Regions from separate parts of the Pseudoalteromonas sp. XMcav11-Q genome, predicted to be linked through region 1. Evidence: predicted binding sites of a transcription regulator. Region 1 holds the regulator's gene; the other holds the start of a gene.
What was found. Region 1 encodes sigma-54, which starts transcription at its own class of promoters, with help from an activator protein. Its sites were predicted from a motif close to GTTGGCACGNNNNTNGNNT; they were not measured.
Positions count from the first base shown of each region.

Region 1 (8,468 bases):
TGGTGAAGAACTGAAAGCATTTAATACCAAAGACGGGTTTGGTATTAAGGCCTTGATTGATAGTGGTATCGAAGTCGCCGTTATCACAGGTAGACATTCACAAATAGTTCAGCAACGCATGACTAGTTTAAATGTAACTTATATTTACCAAGGTCAAGAAAACAAGTTAGTGGCATATGATGAACTGAAGACTAAGCTCAACCTTAATGATGACGAAATTGCATATATTGGTGATGATGGCCCAGATCTACCCGTAATGGAACGAGTTGGTTTTGCCGTTGCCGTCAATGATGCACATCCTCTTGTTAAACATATCGCCCATTACACGACCTTGATGCTAGGTGGCTTTGGTGCCGTGAGAGAACTAACTGATCTTCTAATGCTCAGCCAAAATCACTTATTGACTTCCAAAGGATCAAGTACATGACCGTATTACGTGTCATCTTACTCATTGTTTTCGCTTCTTTAATGGTATGGATGTGGTCGCCCATGTTTAATCCATCAGAGGCGGATCCAGCAAAAGAAGATGAACCGTTAGCTAAACCCGATTATGTTGCAACCACGCTTCAGCAAACGACCTATAGTGAAAATGGCTTATTAAACTATCAGGTAACTGCTGATAAGATGGAGTTGTATCAAGATCTTGGCTTTAGTCACTTTGAAAAGCCCATTTTCACCTTATATAACGGTGAACAGAATTGGCAAATAAGCGCATTAGAAGCAACCCTATACGAAAACAACACCTTGATATTAGAGGGCAATGTGTTGGCAAAGAATTTAACGCCTAACGCCATGATCACGGATATCAATGCCGATAATGTAAGAGTTGAAATTAAGCAAAAATTGATGAAGTCGGAACACCCTGTCGTTATCAACGGTCCTAGTCTTAGGATCACAGGTAAAGGACTGCATGCGGATCTACAAAAGCAAGTGATCGAACTCATCAACCACACAAAGACAATTTATTATGACCAGTAAAATCATTAACAAACTAGTTTTCATCGGCTTGCTTGCAAGTTCTACTCTAGCAATTGCTGCAGAACAAAATGAAGTCATTATTGATGCTGGCCGTCAGCAAGCTCAACTGCAAAGCAACATCGGTATTTTTGAACAGAATGTTGTTATTATTCATGGCAACAGAAAGATAAATGCCGATCGCCTAGAGGTCCACCGCCGCGCGGAGCTCGGCATTAACAAGCAACTGCTTGTGGCAACTGGCAGCCCTGCCACTTTTAGCGAACGTCAACCCGATGGCAACTTGCTAGAAGCCAAAGCAAATGAAATCCGTTACGACGTAGCGAAGGGAACCCTAGTGATTTCTGGTGATGCTGAAATCAATCAAACTGGGCAAAAAATCAATGCTCAAGTCATCACCTATGACATTGAAAAGCAATTGATCAGCGCTGAGCGCTCAGACCAAGAAGACTCTCGAGTAAGAACCATCCTTGTTCCTGTTGATGACAAAAAAGACGCTAAAGAGAAAAAAGCGCAGGAAGAAGGTAACAATTAATGAGCGAGCTCAAAGCAACTGGTCTAGCAAAGAGTTATAAAGGTCGTCAGGTCGTCAAAAATGTTGGTTTAAGTGTTCAGGCTGGCAGTATTGTAGGCTTATTAGGACCAAATGGTGCAGGTAAAACCACTACGTTCTACATGATTGTAGGGTTAGTACCAAGCGACAAAGGCTATATTCAGATTGATGACGAAGATATCACTTTGTTACCGATGCACAGCCGCGCACGACTTGGTATTGGCTATCTACCGCAAGAGTCTTCAATCTTTAGAAAACTCACGGTCTATCAAAATTTGATGGCGATTTTAGAAACTCGAAAAGACTTATCTAAAGTTGAAAGAGAAGCTGAACTAAACGAGTTACTGGATGAGTTTAATATTCAACACATTCGCGACTCACAGGGCATGGCATTGTCGGGAGGCGAAAGAAGACGAGTCGAAATTGCTCGCGCTTTAGCCGCAAACCCTAAGTTTATCCTGTTAGATGAACCTTTTGCTGGTGTTGATCCTATTTCGGTGTTAGATATAAAGACAATCATAGAGCACCTAAAAAACCGTGGTATCGGTGTGCTTATCACCGATCATAACGTTAGAGAAACACTGGACGTATGTGAAAAAGCCTACATCGTTTCACATGGTGAGTTAATCGCTGCAGGCACGCCAGAACATGTTTTGGCAGATCAAACCGTAAGAGATGTCTACCTAGGCGAACAATTCAAGCTATAGTTAAGACGTAGTATTAATAACTGTTAAAAAGGATTGTTAGAGATACATGAGGCAATCATTACAGCTGCGCATGGGGCAGCAACTTACAATGACTCCGCAACTGCAACAAGCCATTCGCTTGCTGCAGCTTAGTACATTGGATCTGCAACAAGAAATACAAGAAGCATTAGACAGCAATCCATTGTTGGAAGTGGAAGAAGGTGATAATACTGACGGCGAAAACGCTGACCAACACAGCCAAGAAAAGAGCCGTGCTGACGACAATCAAGATTCAGCCGATGAAACGCAGGTTAGTGACTATGAGATAGACTCAGATACCGCCATGAGCAAAGACACTGTGAGCGATGACCTTGCCATGGATGTCACTTGGGACGAGTATATGAGTGCAGCGCCTGCTGCAAGCTCAGGTCCACTTCCCGATGACGATAATGTTTATCAAGGGGAAACCTCTGAATCTCTCCACGATTATCTCATGTGGCAACTCGAACTGACACCATTTAGTCCAACAGATAGAGCTATTGCGATTGCGATTATTGAAGCTGTCGACCTGTCAGGCATTCTAACACTGTCTTGCGAAGACATTTTAGAAAGCATTAATGACGAGAATAGCGAAGAGCCTATTGAGCTAGATGAAGTCGAAGCCGTACTCAAACGCATTCAGCTTTTTGACCCTGTCGGTATCGCAGCGCGTAGTTTACAAGAATGCTTATGCATTCAGCTAAACCAATTCGCCCCAGATACCCCATGGATTGCCGAAACAAAAATGATCCTGACAGAGCATATCGACTTGCTTGCCAGCCGTGACTATCGAACTTTGGCTAAGAAAACGCGCCTTAAAGAAGCCGATCTCAAAGAGGTCATGACGTTAATACATAGCCTTAACCCAAAGCCTGCGGCAAGCATTATTCATGAAGAGCCTGAATATGTGATCCCTGACGTATCGGTGAAAAAAGTAAAAGGTCGTTGGGTCGTAGAGCTAAATCCTGATGCTATGCCTAAAATAAGAGTAAATGACCATTACGCTGCGATGTCTAGAACGGCGAAATCCAGTACGGATAGTCAGTTTATTCGCTCACATTTACAAGAAGCAAAGTGGTTTATTAAAAGCTTAGAAAGCCGAAATGATACTTTATTAAAAGTTACCAATTGCATTGTGCAACAACAACAGGCATTCTTTGAACATGGCCCCGAAGCAATGCGCCCTATGGTGCTAAATGATGTTGCTGAAATGGTTGAGATGCATGAGTCCACAATTTCCCGTGTGACAACACAAAAATACATGCATACACCTCGGGGAATATTTGAGCTGAAGTATTTCTTCTCTAGCCATGTAAGTACGGAAAATGGAGGTGAGTGCTCTTCTACAGCAATTAGAGCACTTATCAAAAAGCTGATAGCTGCAGAGAATACCGCGAAGCCATTGAGTGACAGCAAAATTGCAGATATCTTAGCTGAGCAAGGAATTAAGGTAGCGAGACGTACGATTGCAAAATATCGTGAATCCCTAGCCATTCCACCGTCAAATCAGCGTAAAAGCTTGATATAAGACGTAAAACCCAAGAAGGAAAAATGCTTATGCAACTAAATCTAACTGGTCGCCATGTAGAAATTACTGACTCATTAAGAGACTATGTCACCAACAAGTTTGCGAAGCTAGAAAGGCACTTTGATCATATCAATAATGTGCATGTGATCCTTGATGTCGAGAAACTAGTACAAAAAGCAGAAGCAACATTACACGTAAACGGCGGCGAGCTATTTGCATCAACAGAGCATCAAGATATGTATGCCGCAATTGATGGCCTTATCGACAAGCTAGATCGTCAAGTTATTAAACACAAAGAGAAGCTCACTCGACACTAAGATGAAATTAAGTGAATTAGTGAACAAGGACTGCAGTAAAGCTGCGGTCCTTTTTAATAGCAAAAAACGTATTTTAGAATACATCAGCGAACTGGCTCATAGCCAAATTCCAAATACCAGTCAGCATGCTATCTTGGACGCCTTAATGGCGCGAGAGAAATTGGGCAGCACAGGGATCGGTAAAGGCATTGCCATTCCCCATGGTCGACTTGAAGGTTTGGATAAAATCCTTGCAATGGTGCTTGTCAGCGAGCAAGGGATCCAGTTTGAAGCCATAGATAAGCAGCCTGTCGATATTTTTGTCGCGTTCATCGTACCTGAAGGTGATAATCAACAACACCTGAAGACCTTAGCGGCGATTGCTGATACACTCAAAGACAAGTCTTTTTGCAAAATGCTTAGGCAAGCAAAAAGTGATGATGAGTTATATGCAGTGATCCAAGGTGAACTTGATGAGTGATGACGAAAAAGGACTCGAGCTTATCATTATCAGTGGCCGCTCAGGCTCTGGTAAATCTGTAGCGCTTCGAGTATTGGAAGACTTAGGCTACTATTGTGTGGATAACATTCCGGTCAATTTGCTGCCGTCTTTAGTCCGCAGTGTTTCGGACAATTATAATAAAATTGCAGTCAGTATTGATGTTAGAAACTTACCTAAAGAACAGGACGAGTTTAATGACATTCTTGAATACTTACCAGGCTTTGCCAAACCTACCCTGTTTTATTTAGACAGTGACGATCAAACCCTGATAAAGCGCTTCTCAGAAACACGCCGTTTGCACCCTCTTTCACTGCATAATCTTCCATTAGATGTTGCGATAAAGAAAGAACGGGAATTGTTAGACGTGCTGATCACTCGCGCCGATTTTCTCATTGATACTACAGGCCTGAGCGTTCATCAACTTGCAGAAGATATCCGCGAAAAAATCTTAGGTAAAAAAGACAAACAACTCATTATTACCTTTGAATCTTTCGGCTTTAAACACGGCATCCCAAAACAAGCGGATTACGTTTTTGATGCGCGCTTTTTACCCAACCCACATTGGGAGCCTGAGCTTAAGCCGCTAACTGGCTTAGATCAGCCAGTCAAAGACTATTTGTCGAGTCACAGCATCGTGCAAAAGTTTACTTGGCAGATCCAAACCTTCGTACAAACTTGGTTACCACACTTAGAGCGTAACAATCGCAGTTATCTAACGATCGCAATAGGATGTACAGGTGGGCAACATCGCTCGGTATACTTAGCGCAAACCATTGGTGAACGTTTTGCTAAAACCCATCCCAACGTCAAAATTCGTCACCGAGAGCAAGAGGGTTAAATGTTAGAAGATACGTTTTTAATCCAAAACAAACTCGGCCTGCACGCTCGAGCAGCGACGGTTCTTGCGCAATTAGCAACCCAATTTGATGCCGAAGTGACCTTATATCAAGGAGACAAAAGTGCTGCTGCTGACAGCGTACTAGCGCTGTTGTTACTTGAAAGCAGCCAAGGGAAAGAAGTCCGAGTGATTTGTGAAGGTCCTGATGCTCAGTATGCACTAGACGCCATTGGCGGACTGATAGAAAATAAGTTTAATGAATCCGAGTAATCGTCAGTAAAACAATAAGGCCTGATTCATTTACTCCCTGCTAATCTCCCCCTCCTCCGTAACCAAAGTGGTCTAATAAGTCTCTCATAATTAAGCGTAAACCTTGGTAGTTCCTAATAAACTGAGTTACACTGTAATACCAATTTAGGTTTCTTTCGTGCAGTAAAGCGAGTTGCCGGAAAATCCTACTTTATCGTTGCGTACACCTTTAACGTGTATTAACGATAGCAACCCACCAGCAGAAACAACACGAATAAAATTCAAATTAAGAAATTGATTTCTGCGATAAAATAAATGAATAGGGTTAACTTAATCACGTTAGCCACCATTAATATCAAAAAGGATGCCTATGCCTGAAGTATTTGAACAAGACTACACACTGGAACAACTCCAAAAGGTAACTAACGCCTTAAACAGTGGTCAGTTTGTTCAAGTTAGGCGTATGCTCGCAGAAACAGCACCTTGTGACACTGCACTGCTTTTAGAATCATCCCCTCATAAAGTTCGCTCTATGCTGTGGCAGCTTGTTGACCCAGATATCCAAGGGGATGTCTTAGAGGAACTGTCAGAGGACGTAAGACTTGGGATCATCGCCCAGATGGAGCCGGAGCTAATTGCCGCCGCTACAGAAGACATGGACGACGATGACCTTGGTGATGTCCTAAGAAGCCTGCCTGATACCGTCTACCAAGACGTTATCGGTGCGATGGATAGCCAAGATAGAGAACGTGCGACACAAGCTTTGTCCTACAAGGAACACTCTGCCGGTGCGCTAATGAGCACCGACACGGTCACTATTCGACCCGATGTTACCTTAGAAGTTGTATTTAGATATCTACGCCTTAAAGGCGAATTGCCAGATGGTACGGACGAGTTGTATGTAGTTGATAAAGACAACTGCTTTTTAGGCACACTGCCTGTCAATACCTTATTAACTAAGTCTCCTGACAGTATGGTTCGAGACTTGATGGATGAAGATAAGGAAACGATCCCTATCTCCATGGATGAGTCTGAAGTGGCGCAGCTTTTTGAGCGTCATAACTGGATCTCAGCTCCCGTCGTTGACGATAACGCCCATTTGCTTGGCCGTGTCACCATTGATGACGTTGTTGACGTTATTCGTGAAGATGCTGAGCACAGCTTGTTAAGTATGGCAGGTCTTGAAGATGAAGAAGACACCTTTGCGCCAGTTTTAAAAAGTAGCCAGCGCCGCTCTATTTGGCTTGGGATTAACCTGCTAACTGCCTTGATGGCTGCGTTTGTTGCAAGCTTCTTCGAAGGTACTTTGGATATTTTACCTATTCTCGCGGTGTTAAATGGCATAGTACCAAGTATGGGCGGCGTTGCCGGTAGCCAAACGCTAACCCTAGTGATTCGCGGTATTGCCCTTGGTCATATTAACCAGACTAACCAAAAGTTTTTAATGGGTAAAGAGCTGGCGATCGGCGCCTTAAACGGCGTGCTGTGGTCTGTCTTGATCGCTGGGGTTATTGCTATATGGCAGTGGGATTTTACACTCGGTGCTGTAATTGCCTTCGCAATGTTTATGAACTTAGTCGCAGCGGGTATCGCGGGTGCCAGTATTCCAATTATGTTAAAGAAAATGAATATCGATCCAGCGCTAGCTGGTAGTGTGGTACTAACAACCGTTACCGATATTGTCGGGATCTTTGCATTCCTTGGCACCGCAACTTGGTTATTAGTGTAGCAGTAACAGTGTCGAAACGGCGGGAAATGCTGGTTAAAACCAGCATTTCTTGAGCTGAGAGAGGGAGTTATTCGCCCGCTATTTGCATATTATTGAGTAGTATAGAGCCGGTTTGTACTGCGCCTCGGCATTCAATATCAGCGCCAACGCCTTCAATCCCCATAAACATATCTTTTAAATTACCAGCGATAGTAATTTCACTTACAGGATATTGAAGTTCTCCATTTTCGACCCAAAAACCAGCAGCTCCCCTAGAGTAATCACCTGTTACCGTATTAACACCTTGCCCCATAAGTTCAGTGACTAACAAACCAGTGCCCATCGACGCAAGTAGGCTGGTTAAATCGTCGTGTGTTGGTTTTACTAACCAGTTATGGATCCCACCTGCGTGACCTGTCGCTTGCATATTCATTCTACGTGCAGCATAGCTTGCCAATAAGTAAGTATTGAGCACGCCATCTGTGATAATTTCACGGTCGATGGTTTTTACACCTTCGCTATCGAAAGGACTCGAAGCAAGCCCTCTTAATAAATGTGGCTTCTCTTCAATGTTAACGCAGCGATTAAAAATTTGTGTGTCTAAAGAATCCAACAAGAAGCTAGACTTACGATATAGCGCGCCGCCACCAATACCTGACACTAAGTGCCCAAATAAGCTGTTAGCAATATCCGCTCGAAAAATAACAGGCACTTTGCGCGTTGACACCTTACGACTGCCTAATTTTGCAAGCGTTGATTGTGCCGCCTCTAAACCGACTTCTTCAGGGGATTTTAGCTCCGTGTGCACGCGAGATAACGCATATGCAGAGTCCCGTTGCATTTGCTCACCCTCTTTACCAATCACCATGGTGCTCAGGCTGTGTCTGGTACGTGGGAACCCTGCAATTAAGCCATGACTATTGCCATATACACGGATCCCTTGGTGGCTCGATAAGCTCGCGCCATCAGAATTCACGATTCGAGGATCGAATGCTAACGCAGCTTTTTCAGCAGTAATACATTGCTCAATGGCTTCATCAGGAGAAACTTGCCAAGGATGGAAAAGATCTAAATCTGCTGGTGACATCTCTAGC
Region 1 is NZ_JBECOX010000003.1:393,698-402,165, forward strand. Features, by position in the region: gene kdsC (3-deoxy-manno-octulosonate-8-phosphatase KdsC) at 1-427, shown strand, start outside; gene lptC (LPS export ABC transporter periplasmic protein LptC) at 424-978, shown strand; gene lptA (lipopolysaccharide transport periplasmic protein LptA) at 968-1,510, shown strand; gene lptB (LPS export ABC transporter ATP-binding protein) at 1,510-2,235, shown strand; gene ABMY45_RS07425 (RNA polymerase factor sigma-54) at 2,282-3,781, shown strand; gene hpf (ribosome hibernation promoting factor) at 3,811-4,098, shown strand; gene ptsN (PTS IIA-like nitrogen regulatory protein PtsN) at 4,100-4,558, shown strand; gene rapZ (RNase adapter RapZ) at 4,551-5,417, shown strand; gene ABMY45_RS07445 (HPr family phosphocarrier protein) at 5,418-5,687, shown strand; gene mgtE (magnesium transporter) at 6,037-7,395, shown strand; gene pmbA (metalloprotease PmbA) at 7,463-8,468, opposite strand, start outside.

Region 2 (8,468 bases), on a different contig from region 1:
GCTAGTGAGCCTTCACCAACTGCACCTAAGTAGCCGACAAAACGACCGTCTTTTTCTTTGTCTAGTTGTTTTGAACTCGTTCCCGACGAAACAATACCGTGGAAACCTGATACCGCACCACAAGCAATAGTCACAAACAGCAAGGGGATAATACTCGGGGTGTTTTCTACCGTTTGGGTATTAAACGCAGGCGCGGTGATATCAGGCATGACGACAAATACTGCACCATATAGCAGGATTAATCCCACTAACAGCTGCATGCCATTAATAAAGTCACGAGGTTGCAATAGCATCCAAACCGGTAACAATGACGCCACGGCAGCATAGATAAACAGAATGATGATCCAATTGGCTTTGTCGCTTAGACCAAACATTTCGGTTGGTAAGGTGATCGGCATACTACTGCCCATATAAATGGTCGCGTAGAGCACAATAACCCCGATAATACAGAGTGGTACTAGCGGCACTTTGCGTTTCAGTAATTGGCCGATGATAAGCGCCACGACGATAGCAGACCAAGCGGGGAATACCGCATTTGGGTTACCCACGAAGGAGTTTGCTATCACCACGCCGAACACGGCATTCACCATGAGCAGTACAAGGAAGACCACTATCATAAACAATGAACGCGTGCGCTTGCCAATCACGCTTTCAGACAACGCGCCCATCGACTTGCCTTTATGGCGAGCACTTGCCCACAGCGCGCCCATATCGTGGACACCCGCAAAGAATATGGTACCGAATACAACCCAAAGCACAGCTGGCACCCAACCCCAATAAACAGCGATAGCTGGACCTACAATTGGTGCTGCGCCTGCGACTGAAGTAAAGTGATGCCCCCACAATACCACTTTGTTGGTGGGAACATAATCTACGCCGTCCTCAAGCTCATGCGCCGGCGTGACAAAGTTGTCATCCATTTTAAATATTTTTTCAGCAATAAATTTGGAATAGACAAACCATCCAAATAACATCCCTATGATGCCGAAGAGTACGATCATTATGGATTGCATAATGCTTACCTCTTGTTGTTGTTTTAATTACACGCGGTTCGCGTGATTAGTTTGTTGCACGACAACTTCGAAGCTAGCACAAATTAAACTAATTGCAGTTATCTTTTAGTCTAGGTAGGTCAGAATTAGCCATCAAAAAGCCCCAGTTGAGCTTGTGTGTTAGACTTTTCATTTAGCCCTAAATGTAAGCCCACGAGGCGCACGGGTTTAAACTTTTGCCGTGACATTGCTTCAATCAATAGCTCTTCGAAAACGGGCAAATCAATATGCTGGTATTGGCATTCTTTGGTGGTTTGGGTGAAATCGTAAAACTTCACTTTAACGCCAAGCTTATTAAAACCGCGCTGTAAATAAGGCTGTGCTCGGCGAGTCAGTTCAGGTAACAACTTTTCTTTTATGACTTGTTTTAAGGTATCAAGGTCGAGCGTGTCTTCTGCAAATGTGGTTTCAACGCCTATCGATTTACGCACTCTGTCGGTCTCAACTCGGCGCTCATCAATACCTTGACAACGCCGCCATAATACAGCGCCAAACTTGCCAAATGACTGGCGTAACTGAGTTTCAGACAGTGCCTTAATATCTCGGCCATACTCAAGTCCCATGGCTAGCAAACGCTGTTGAGTCACTTTACCTACACCTGGAATTTTTTTAAGGGGTAACGCATCAATAAAAGCGCTCACTTGGTGAGGCGGGATCACACACTGACCATTGGGCTTGTTTTCATCGCTGGCAATTTTGGCTAAAAACTTGATTGGCGCAATTCCCGCCGAAGCCGTAAGGCCCGTCTCTGCAACTATATCCGCTCGTATCTGCTCGGCGATAAGCGTTGCACTGCCATTACATTGCTGACACTCAGTGACGTCTAGATAGGCTTCATCCAAAGACAGTGGCTCAATTAGCTCAGTATAGCGGGTAAAAATAGCGCGAATTTGTTGCGATATTGCCTTATAGACCTCCATTCTCCCCGGTACAATCACCAGCTGAGGGCAGAGTTTTTTCGCTTGATAATTCGACATGGCCGATCGCACGCCATATTGCCGAGCAATATAGTTAGCCGTGGATAGCACCCCACGATGACTCTGCCCACCAATCGCCATCGGCACCTTTGCAAGCTCGGGGTTATCGCGCATTTCTACCGATGCATAGAACGCGTCCATATCAATATGAATAAATTTACGCACGTTAAAACACTGTCTAAATAAACAGTGTTTATTATGTGCTAATTTTCCAACTGTTGCAATCTTGAACATAGGCCTTAGTGTTCTGGGCTATACTTGTGTTGATGTCTGTTGCAAGTTGCACTGCAAAACAGAGATAATGCTAACAATATCAATACAGTTCAAAGTACTAAATCCGTTACTTTGGCTATATTTAACCATTCAGCAATCAATCAGGAGCCTGCATGAAGTACTCACGACTTGGTAGTAGCCCATTAGAAGTTTCGCGCATTTGTTTAGGAAGCATGACTTGGGGCGTACAAAACAACCAGCATGATGCCGACGAGCAAATCAATTATGCACTAAGCCGTGGTATTAACTTCATTGATACCGCTGAAATGTATGCGGTCCCTCCCTCACCTGAAACCTATGGTAAAACCGAAGCCATCATTGGCAATTGGCTAAAGCGGCACCAAGAAAAGCGCGAAAAGCTCGTGCTTGCAACCAAGATTGCAGGCAGCGGATTACCTTGGATCCGTGAAGGCGGTGCTATTACGGGACAATCTGTGATCCAAGCGGTGGACGATTCTTTAGCGCGCCTGAATACCGACTATATCGACCTCTACCAACTACATTGGCCAAACCGTACTTCACCGCACTTTGGTAAACAATGGCCAGGCATAGTGCCTTTGAGTGCACTTGACCACGACGAAGAACGCGCTGGCATGCTAGATATTTTAGAAGGCTTAGCGAGCTGTATTAAAGCAGGTAAAATTCGCCATTGGGGTCTTTCTGATGATACGCCTTGGGGCATTCACACTTACCTTAATTTGGCGATGCAGCACGACCTACCGAAGCCGGTTTCAATTCAAAATGAGTTTAGCTTGCTACATGCCAAAGATTGGCCTTACTTGATTGAGAGTTGCGTAAACGAAGATATTGCCTATTTACCTTGGTCGCCATTGGCTGGTGGTATGCTGAGCGGTAAGTATTTAGGGGGCGCAAGACCTGAAGGAAGCCGCTTTACCTTAGTGCAAAGACAGGGCCTATTTAGGGACACACAACTAGCACAAGAAGCAGTTGCAAAATATTTAGAAATCGCCAAAGAATTTAATATGACTGCAGCGCAACTGGCGCTAGCTTGGTGTAATCAAGTCGATGGCGTGACTTCAACCATCATCGGCGCGACAACCATGGCACAGCTCAAAGAAAATATTCAAGCGTTTGAACAACCGCTATGTGCAGAATCTTTAGCCGAGATTGATACTGTATTTAAAGCGTACCCTGCTCCGTTTTAATATCTTCATTCGCGATACGCCGCTTTTACGCAGGCGTATCGTTTTGTAAACCCATTCTTGTTACCTAAATTGAAGTTAAAACCCCCATGCAAAGCTTAAACAACACCCCAGTCATTCCGCTTCAAGGCAGCTGCTTTACTAGAGAGACCACTCGCGCCATAGTCCTTAGAGGCAACGACATTCTTATGCTTTACACCAAACGTTATGACGATTACACCTTACCAGGTGGTGGCGTTAACGAGGGGGAAAGCTTAGAAGCAGCATTAGAGCGCGAGCTAAAAGAAGAAACTGGTGCAGTATCCATTACAGGTCTCACTCCTTTTGGTCGCTATGAAGAGTATCGTCCTTGGTATAAACCAGATCATGATAATGTACATATTATTTCTTATTGCTACGTTTGTGAGATCTGTGGCAAATTTGATCTGCCAACCATGGAGAATTACGAACTTGCTAATGGTATGAAACCTTTGTGGATTAACATAAATCAAGCCATAGCCCACAATGAAGCTAAACTTGCTGATGCAAATAACAAAGGGATGTCCATTTTGCGTGAATTAACTTTACTGAAACACATATCGGCGCAACTAATCACAGAATAATTCGTCTATTGAGGGAACATTTACACGTTGATTAAGCTCTAACTCTGCATAACTCAAGGATTAATAAGAATAATGCGGCCGCTCCAAAACAACCTAATTAGTTTCACCATTATTGGCTCTATTGTGCTGCATCTACTGCTCGGCTGGTATTTGCAGCAAAGTATTTATATCCCCTCAAAGCCTTTAGAAATTAAGGCAATGAAAACCTATTTGGTTATTGAGCCTGCCAAGCCCAAGGTGGAGCATATTGAGACACCAGCGATAACTGAAGATAAGCCAGTAAAGGAGTTAAAACCGACGCTGAAGGACGATACGGTTGAAGTACTAAAAACTGCGCAAACGGAACCAAAAAAGCCTACGGTTGAAAGTACAACCAAGCACATAGCCAAAGCAGCAGTCGTCACGCAACCTAAAAAGTTAGACCATCGCAAAGCAATCTCTCAATTTCGTCAGCAACTTTTAGAGCCCACTCCCAGTGACGTTGTACTCAGCCAAAACCAAAAAAAGCCGCAGCAGATCACCGTACCTAAAGCGCATCAAACCAGTGCTGCGAGCAAGCCAAGAGAGCTACTCGCGTCCACACCACATTATAAAGTCTACCGTGAAAATGGCTTGTGCTATACTGAGGTTAGGCTCGATCCGAGTATTCCTACACCAGAGGGATTAAGTAATAACTGGCGTACTCCGCCTCGCCCTTGCGATGGCGGTGCCATTAAAAAAGCCTATGATGCCGCGATGAGTAAATGGCTAAACAAACGCTAATCTTGCTATCATAAAGCAAATTTATTGCTAAGAGTCCATTATGGAAAAAGTCACCATTTTAGTTGACGCTCAAAATGTTTATTACACCACCAAACAAGCCTACCAAACAGGCTTTGACTATAACGCGTTTTGGCGTAAAGCAACGGCTAATCGCGAGGTATATCAAGCCATTGCCTATTCCAGCGAACGGGGTGACGACAAACAAAAGCAGTTCCAAAATATCCTGCGAGCGATTGGCTTTGAGGTGAAGTTAAAGCCTTATATTCAACGTGCCGATGGCTCCGCAAAATGTGATTGGGATGTTGGCATTACCATTGATGCCATGGAATGCGCGTCAGGATCCGATGTAATAATTCTAGTAACTGGTGATGGTGATTTTGATTTACTCGCGAATAAACTCAGAGATAAATACCATACCCGAGTCGAAGTTTACGGCGTGCCGCAGCTTACCGCCGCCTCACTGATCCGTGCCGCTAGTGAGTTTATTCCTATTGATAGTAAACTATTAATTAGTCGACGCAGGTCTGAAATACATCACGGCGATTAACACTGTCAGATACGTTCCTATACGACAAATAGTCCACCTCCATAGCCAACCACACAAATTCTTATGACTTGCCGTAAAGTAATTTTATGGCACAGCTATTGCTTATAAAACCACAGATGTCATTTTTTTGATTTGGAGTTTTGTATGGAATTTGCGTTACTTGCTATTTTGGCTCTAGTGGTCGTTGCTTCCATTGTCGCTTCTAAGTACACCGATGTGGGTGGCAATCCTTATCCATTTAATCGTAAAGAATCTGTTTTTACCACCGTTGAAGCATCGTTTCTACATTTATTAGAACGTGCCGTTGGCGATAGATATAAAATCGTTAGCCGCATTAAGCTCATTGATGTGATTGAGTGCAAGCCGGGTATCTCTCCAAAAGCACGTCGTGCTGCGGTAACTAAAGCTAAGAATAAGCAGTTGGATTATGTCTTGGTAGACAAAGAGACACTGAAAATTGTTGCCGCTGTTGACTTGGTCAATAACGCCAATAAAAACGGCCATAAAGCACAAAAAGATTGGTTTGTAAGTGGCGCTCTGGAATCTGCGGGTATTCCACACATTCGTATGAAAATCAAAAGTGGCTACCAAAGCGCTGAGGTCCGTGCGGCAATCCTATTCAAGCTTGGCCAAAAAGTGGAGATGCCAAAGAAAACCAGAAACCGCACCTACAAACCTGCGGTACTGTCTCCTTCACAGGCAAAAGCACAGTCAACTCAGTTGGCAGAAATCTAGCAAAACGGGCGTCAGCCCGTTTTTTGTTTTACCTATCAAAACCCCTTTCGTATAATAAAAGCAATTTTGACACTGGGGCTTTCCCCACCACAAATTAGGAATCTTTTGATGAAAGTAGGCATTATCGGCGCAATGGAGCAAGAAGTTACCATTTTGCGTAACACCATGGAAAACCCGCAAACATTGACCAAAGGTGGCTTTACTTTTTATACCGGCAAACTGGCTGGTCTTGACGTAACGCTTGTACAGTCTGGCATTGGTAAAGTGGCAGCGACGGTTGCGACAACTTTGCTTATCGACAACTTTGCGCCAGATTGCGTGATCAACACGGGTTCTGCAGGTGGCTTTGAACCATCACTAAACGTCGGCGATGTGGTGATTTCAAATGAAGTACGTCATCACGACGTTGATGTTACTGCATTTGGCTATGAAATTGGTCAAGTTCCGCAAATGCCTGCTGCGTTTACTTCGCACACAAAATTAGTTGAAGCTGCAGAGCAAAGCGTACATGCGCTTGAAGGCATTCAAACTATGGTTGGTTTGATCTGTACGGGTGACTCATTTATGTGCGACCCAGTACGCATCGACAAGGCGCGTGCAGACTTCCCTACGATGTTAGCAGTAGAAATGGAAGGTGCGGCAATTGCGCAGGCTTGTCATTCTTTAAACACGCCATTTGTTGTGATCCGCTCGCTATCTGATATCGCCGGCAAAGAATCACCGCAATCATTCGAAGAGTATCTAAAAGTCGCTTCTGTTAACTCTTCTAAAATGGTGATGGCACTACTTAATAAGCTGGATAAGGTTACGCTTTAGTGCTCGACAGCTTGCTTCAGGCCCATGAGGGCCTGATCATTTTCTTACTGGCGATTTTTGCCAGTCTAGGGGTAAGGTTATCAACACTTTATCACCCTAATCTTATTCTTAGCCTTATATTTAAAGCGATTGCCGAAAAAGTTTATCGCCCCAAAGCGGCTTCTAGTTATCAACTGTTATCAGGCACACTGGGATTCCTCCTCCCTATATTAACCATCACCGTATTAACTTATGCGATTATTAGCTTTGCTTTTTATCCTAATTGGCTCGGTGGGCTGGTGTTGTTTTTATGCTTAGATATTAGCCATGAAAGCCGTGCTAAGCGTATTTCCGCGCTGATAAAGTCAAAGCAAAAAGTAACCGCAAGAGCCGTGTTGCAAGGAATGGTAGCAAGAGATGTAGAGAAGCTAACAGAGCTTGGTATTTGTAAAGCCACCATAGATAGCACCGCATTAAATACCCTGCGCCATTTTTTTGTCATTGCTTTACTGTATCTAATGGCAGGCCCCTATCTCGCGCTATTTTATAAACTGTTACTGCTATGCGACCATGCTTGGCGGCAAGTAATGCTCCCCTCAGCCCGTTTTATGACAAGCCTTTCCCGCGTGATTTGGCTCGTTGAGTTTGTACCCATTCGATTATTAATTACCTGCTTTTCATTGCTACTTAGACCAAAGCAAACTTGGCACTACATTAAATACTACGGCCGTCACTTTAGCCAAACGAATACCGGATGGGCACTGAGCTTTTTTGCCGCAAATTTACATACACAGCTCGCAGGGCCGCGCTTTTATTTTGGTGAACGTTATGATGTGATGCGGGTAGGTGCAAAAGCGCAACCCTCAGCTGAGCATATTCAGCATTTACTCGGGCTACTTAATCAAATGCGCTGGCTATTTATTGCTACTTCCGCCTTACTGCTTGTGATTATAAATTTTGCTAGCTTAATGTTGTAACAACCACAAAAAAGGCCAGTAAAACACTGACCTCTTCGGCTATAACAAGTAGATTAGCTTGTTTAGTTTACCGTAACTTTCGCAAACTTACGCTTACCTACTTGGTAGATTTCACAAGAACCTTTCGCAACTTCTAATTTTGTGTCTGTTACTTTATCTTCGCCATTTAGCTTAACCGCGCCTTGCTTGATCATGCGCATCGCCTCTGAAGTACTTGCCACTAAACCGGCTTCTTTTAGCAAGTTAGTGATAAACGTGCTTTCACCCTCAATAGTTACGGTGACTTCAGGGATCTCATCAGGTAAGGCATTTTTTTGGAAACGCTTGATAAAGTCTTGATGCGCCGCTTCAGCGTCAGCTTCACTGTGGAATCGAGCAATCATTTCTTTTGCAAATTCAATCTTAATGTCACGAGGGTTGCGGCCGCCTGCAACTTCTTCTTTAAGTGCAGCGATATCATCCAGTGTTTTTGCGCTTAACAATTCGTAGTAACGCCACATTAAATCGTCAGAAATCGACATCACTTTACCGAACATGTCGTTTGGCGCATCAGTAATACCGATGTAGTTACCTAGTGACTTAGAC
Region 2 is NZ_JBECOX010000006.1:277,645-286,112, forward strand. Features, by position in the region: gene ABMY45_RS12390 (carbon starvation protein A) at 1-1,013, opposite strand, end outside; gene dinB (DNA polymerase IV) at 1,139-2,263, opposite strand; gene ABMY45_RS12400 (aldo/keto reductase) at 2,416-3,468, shown strand; gene ABMY45_RS12405 (NUDIX domain-containing protein) at 3,555-4,067, shown strand; gene ABMY45_RS12410 (hypothetical protein) at 4,140-4,829, shown strand; gene ABMY45_RS12415 (NYN domain-containing protein) at 4,870-5,376, shown strand; gene ABMY45_RS12420 (DUF2726 domain-containing protein) at 5,521-6,111, shown strand; gene mtnN (5'-methylthioadenosine/S-adenosylhomocysteine nucleosidase) at 6,220-6,927, shown strand; gene ABMY45_RS12430 (cobalamin biosynthesis protein) at 6,927-7,883, shown strand; gene tyrS (tyrosine--tRNA ligase) at 7,946-8,468, opposite strand, start outside.
Region 2: ABMY45_RS12420 (DUF2726 domain-containing protein) is a predicted target of sigma-54. The motif match lies at 5,462-5,480, and genes of this name have one in related genera.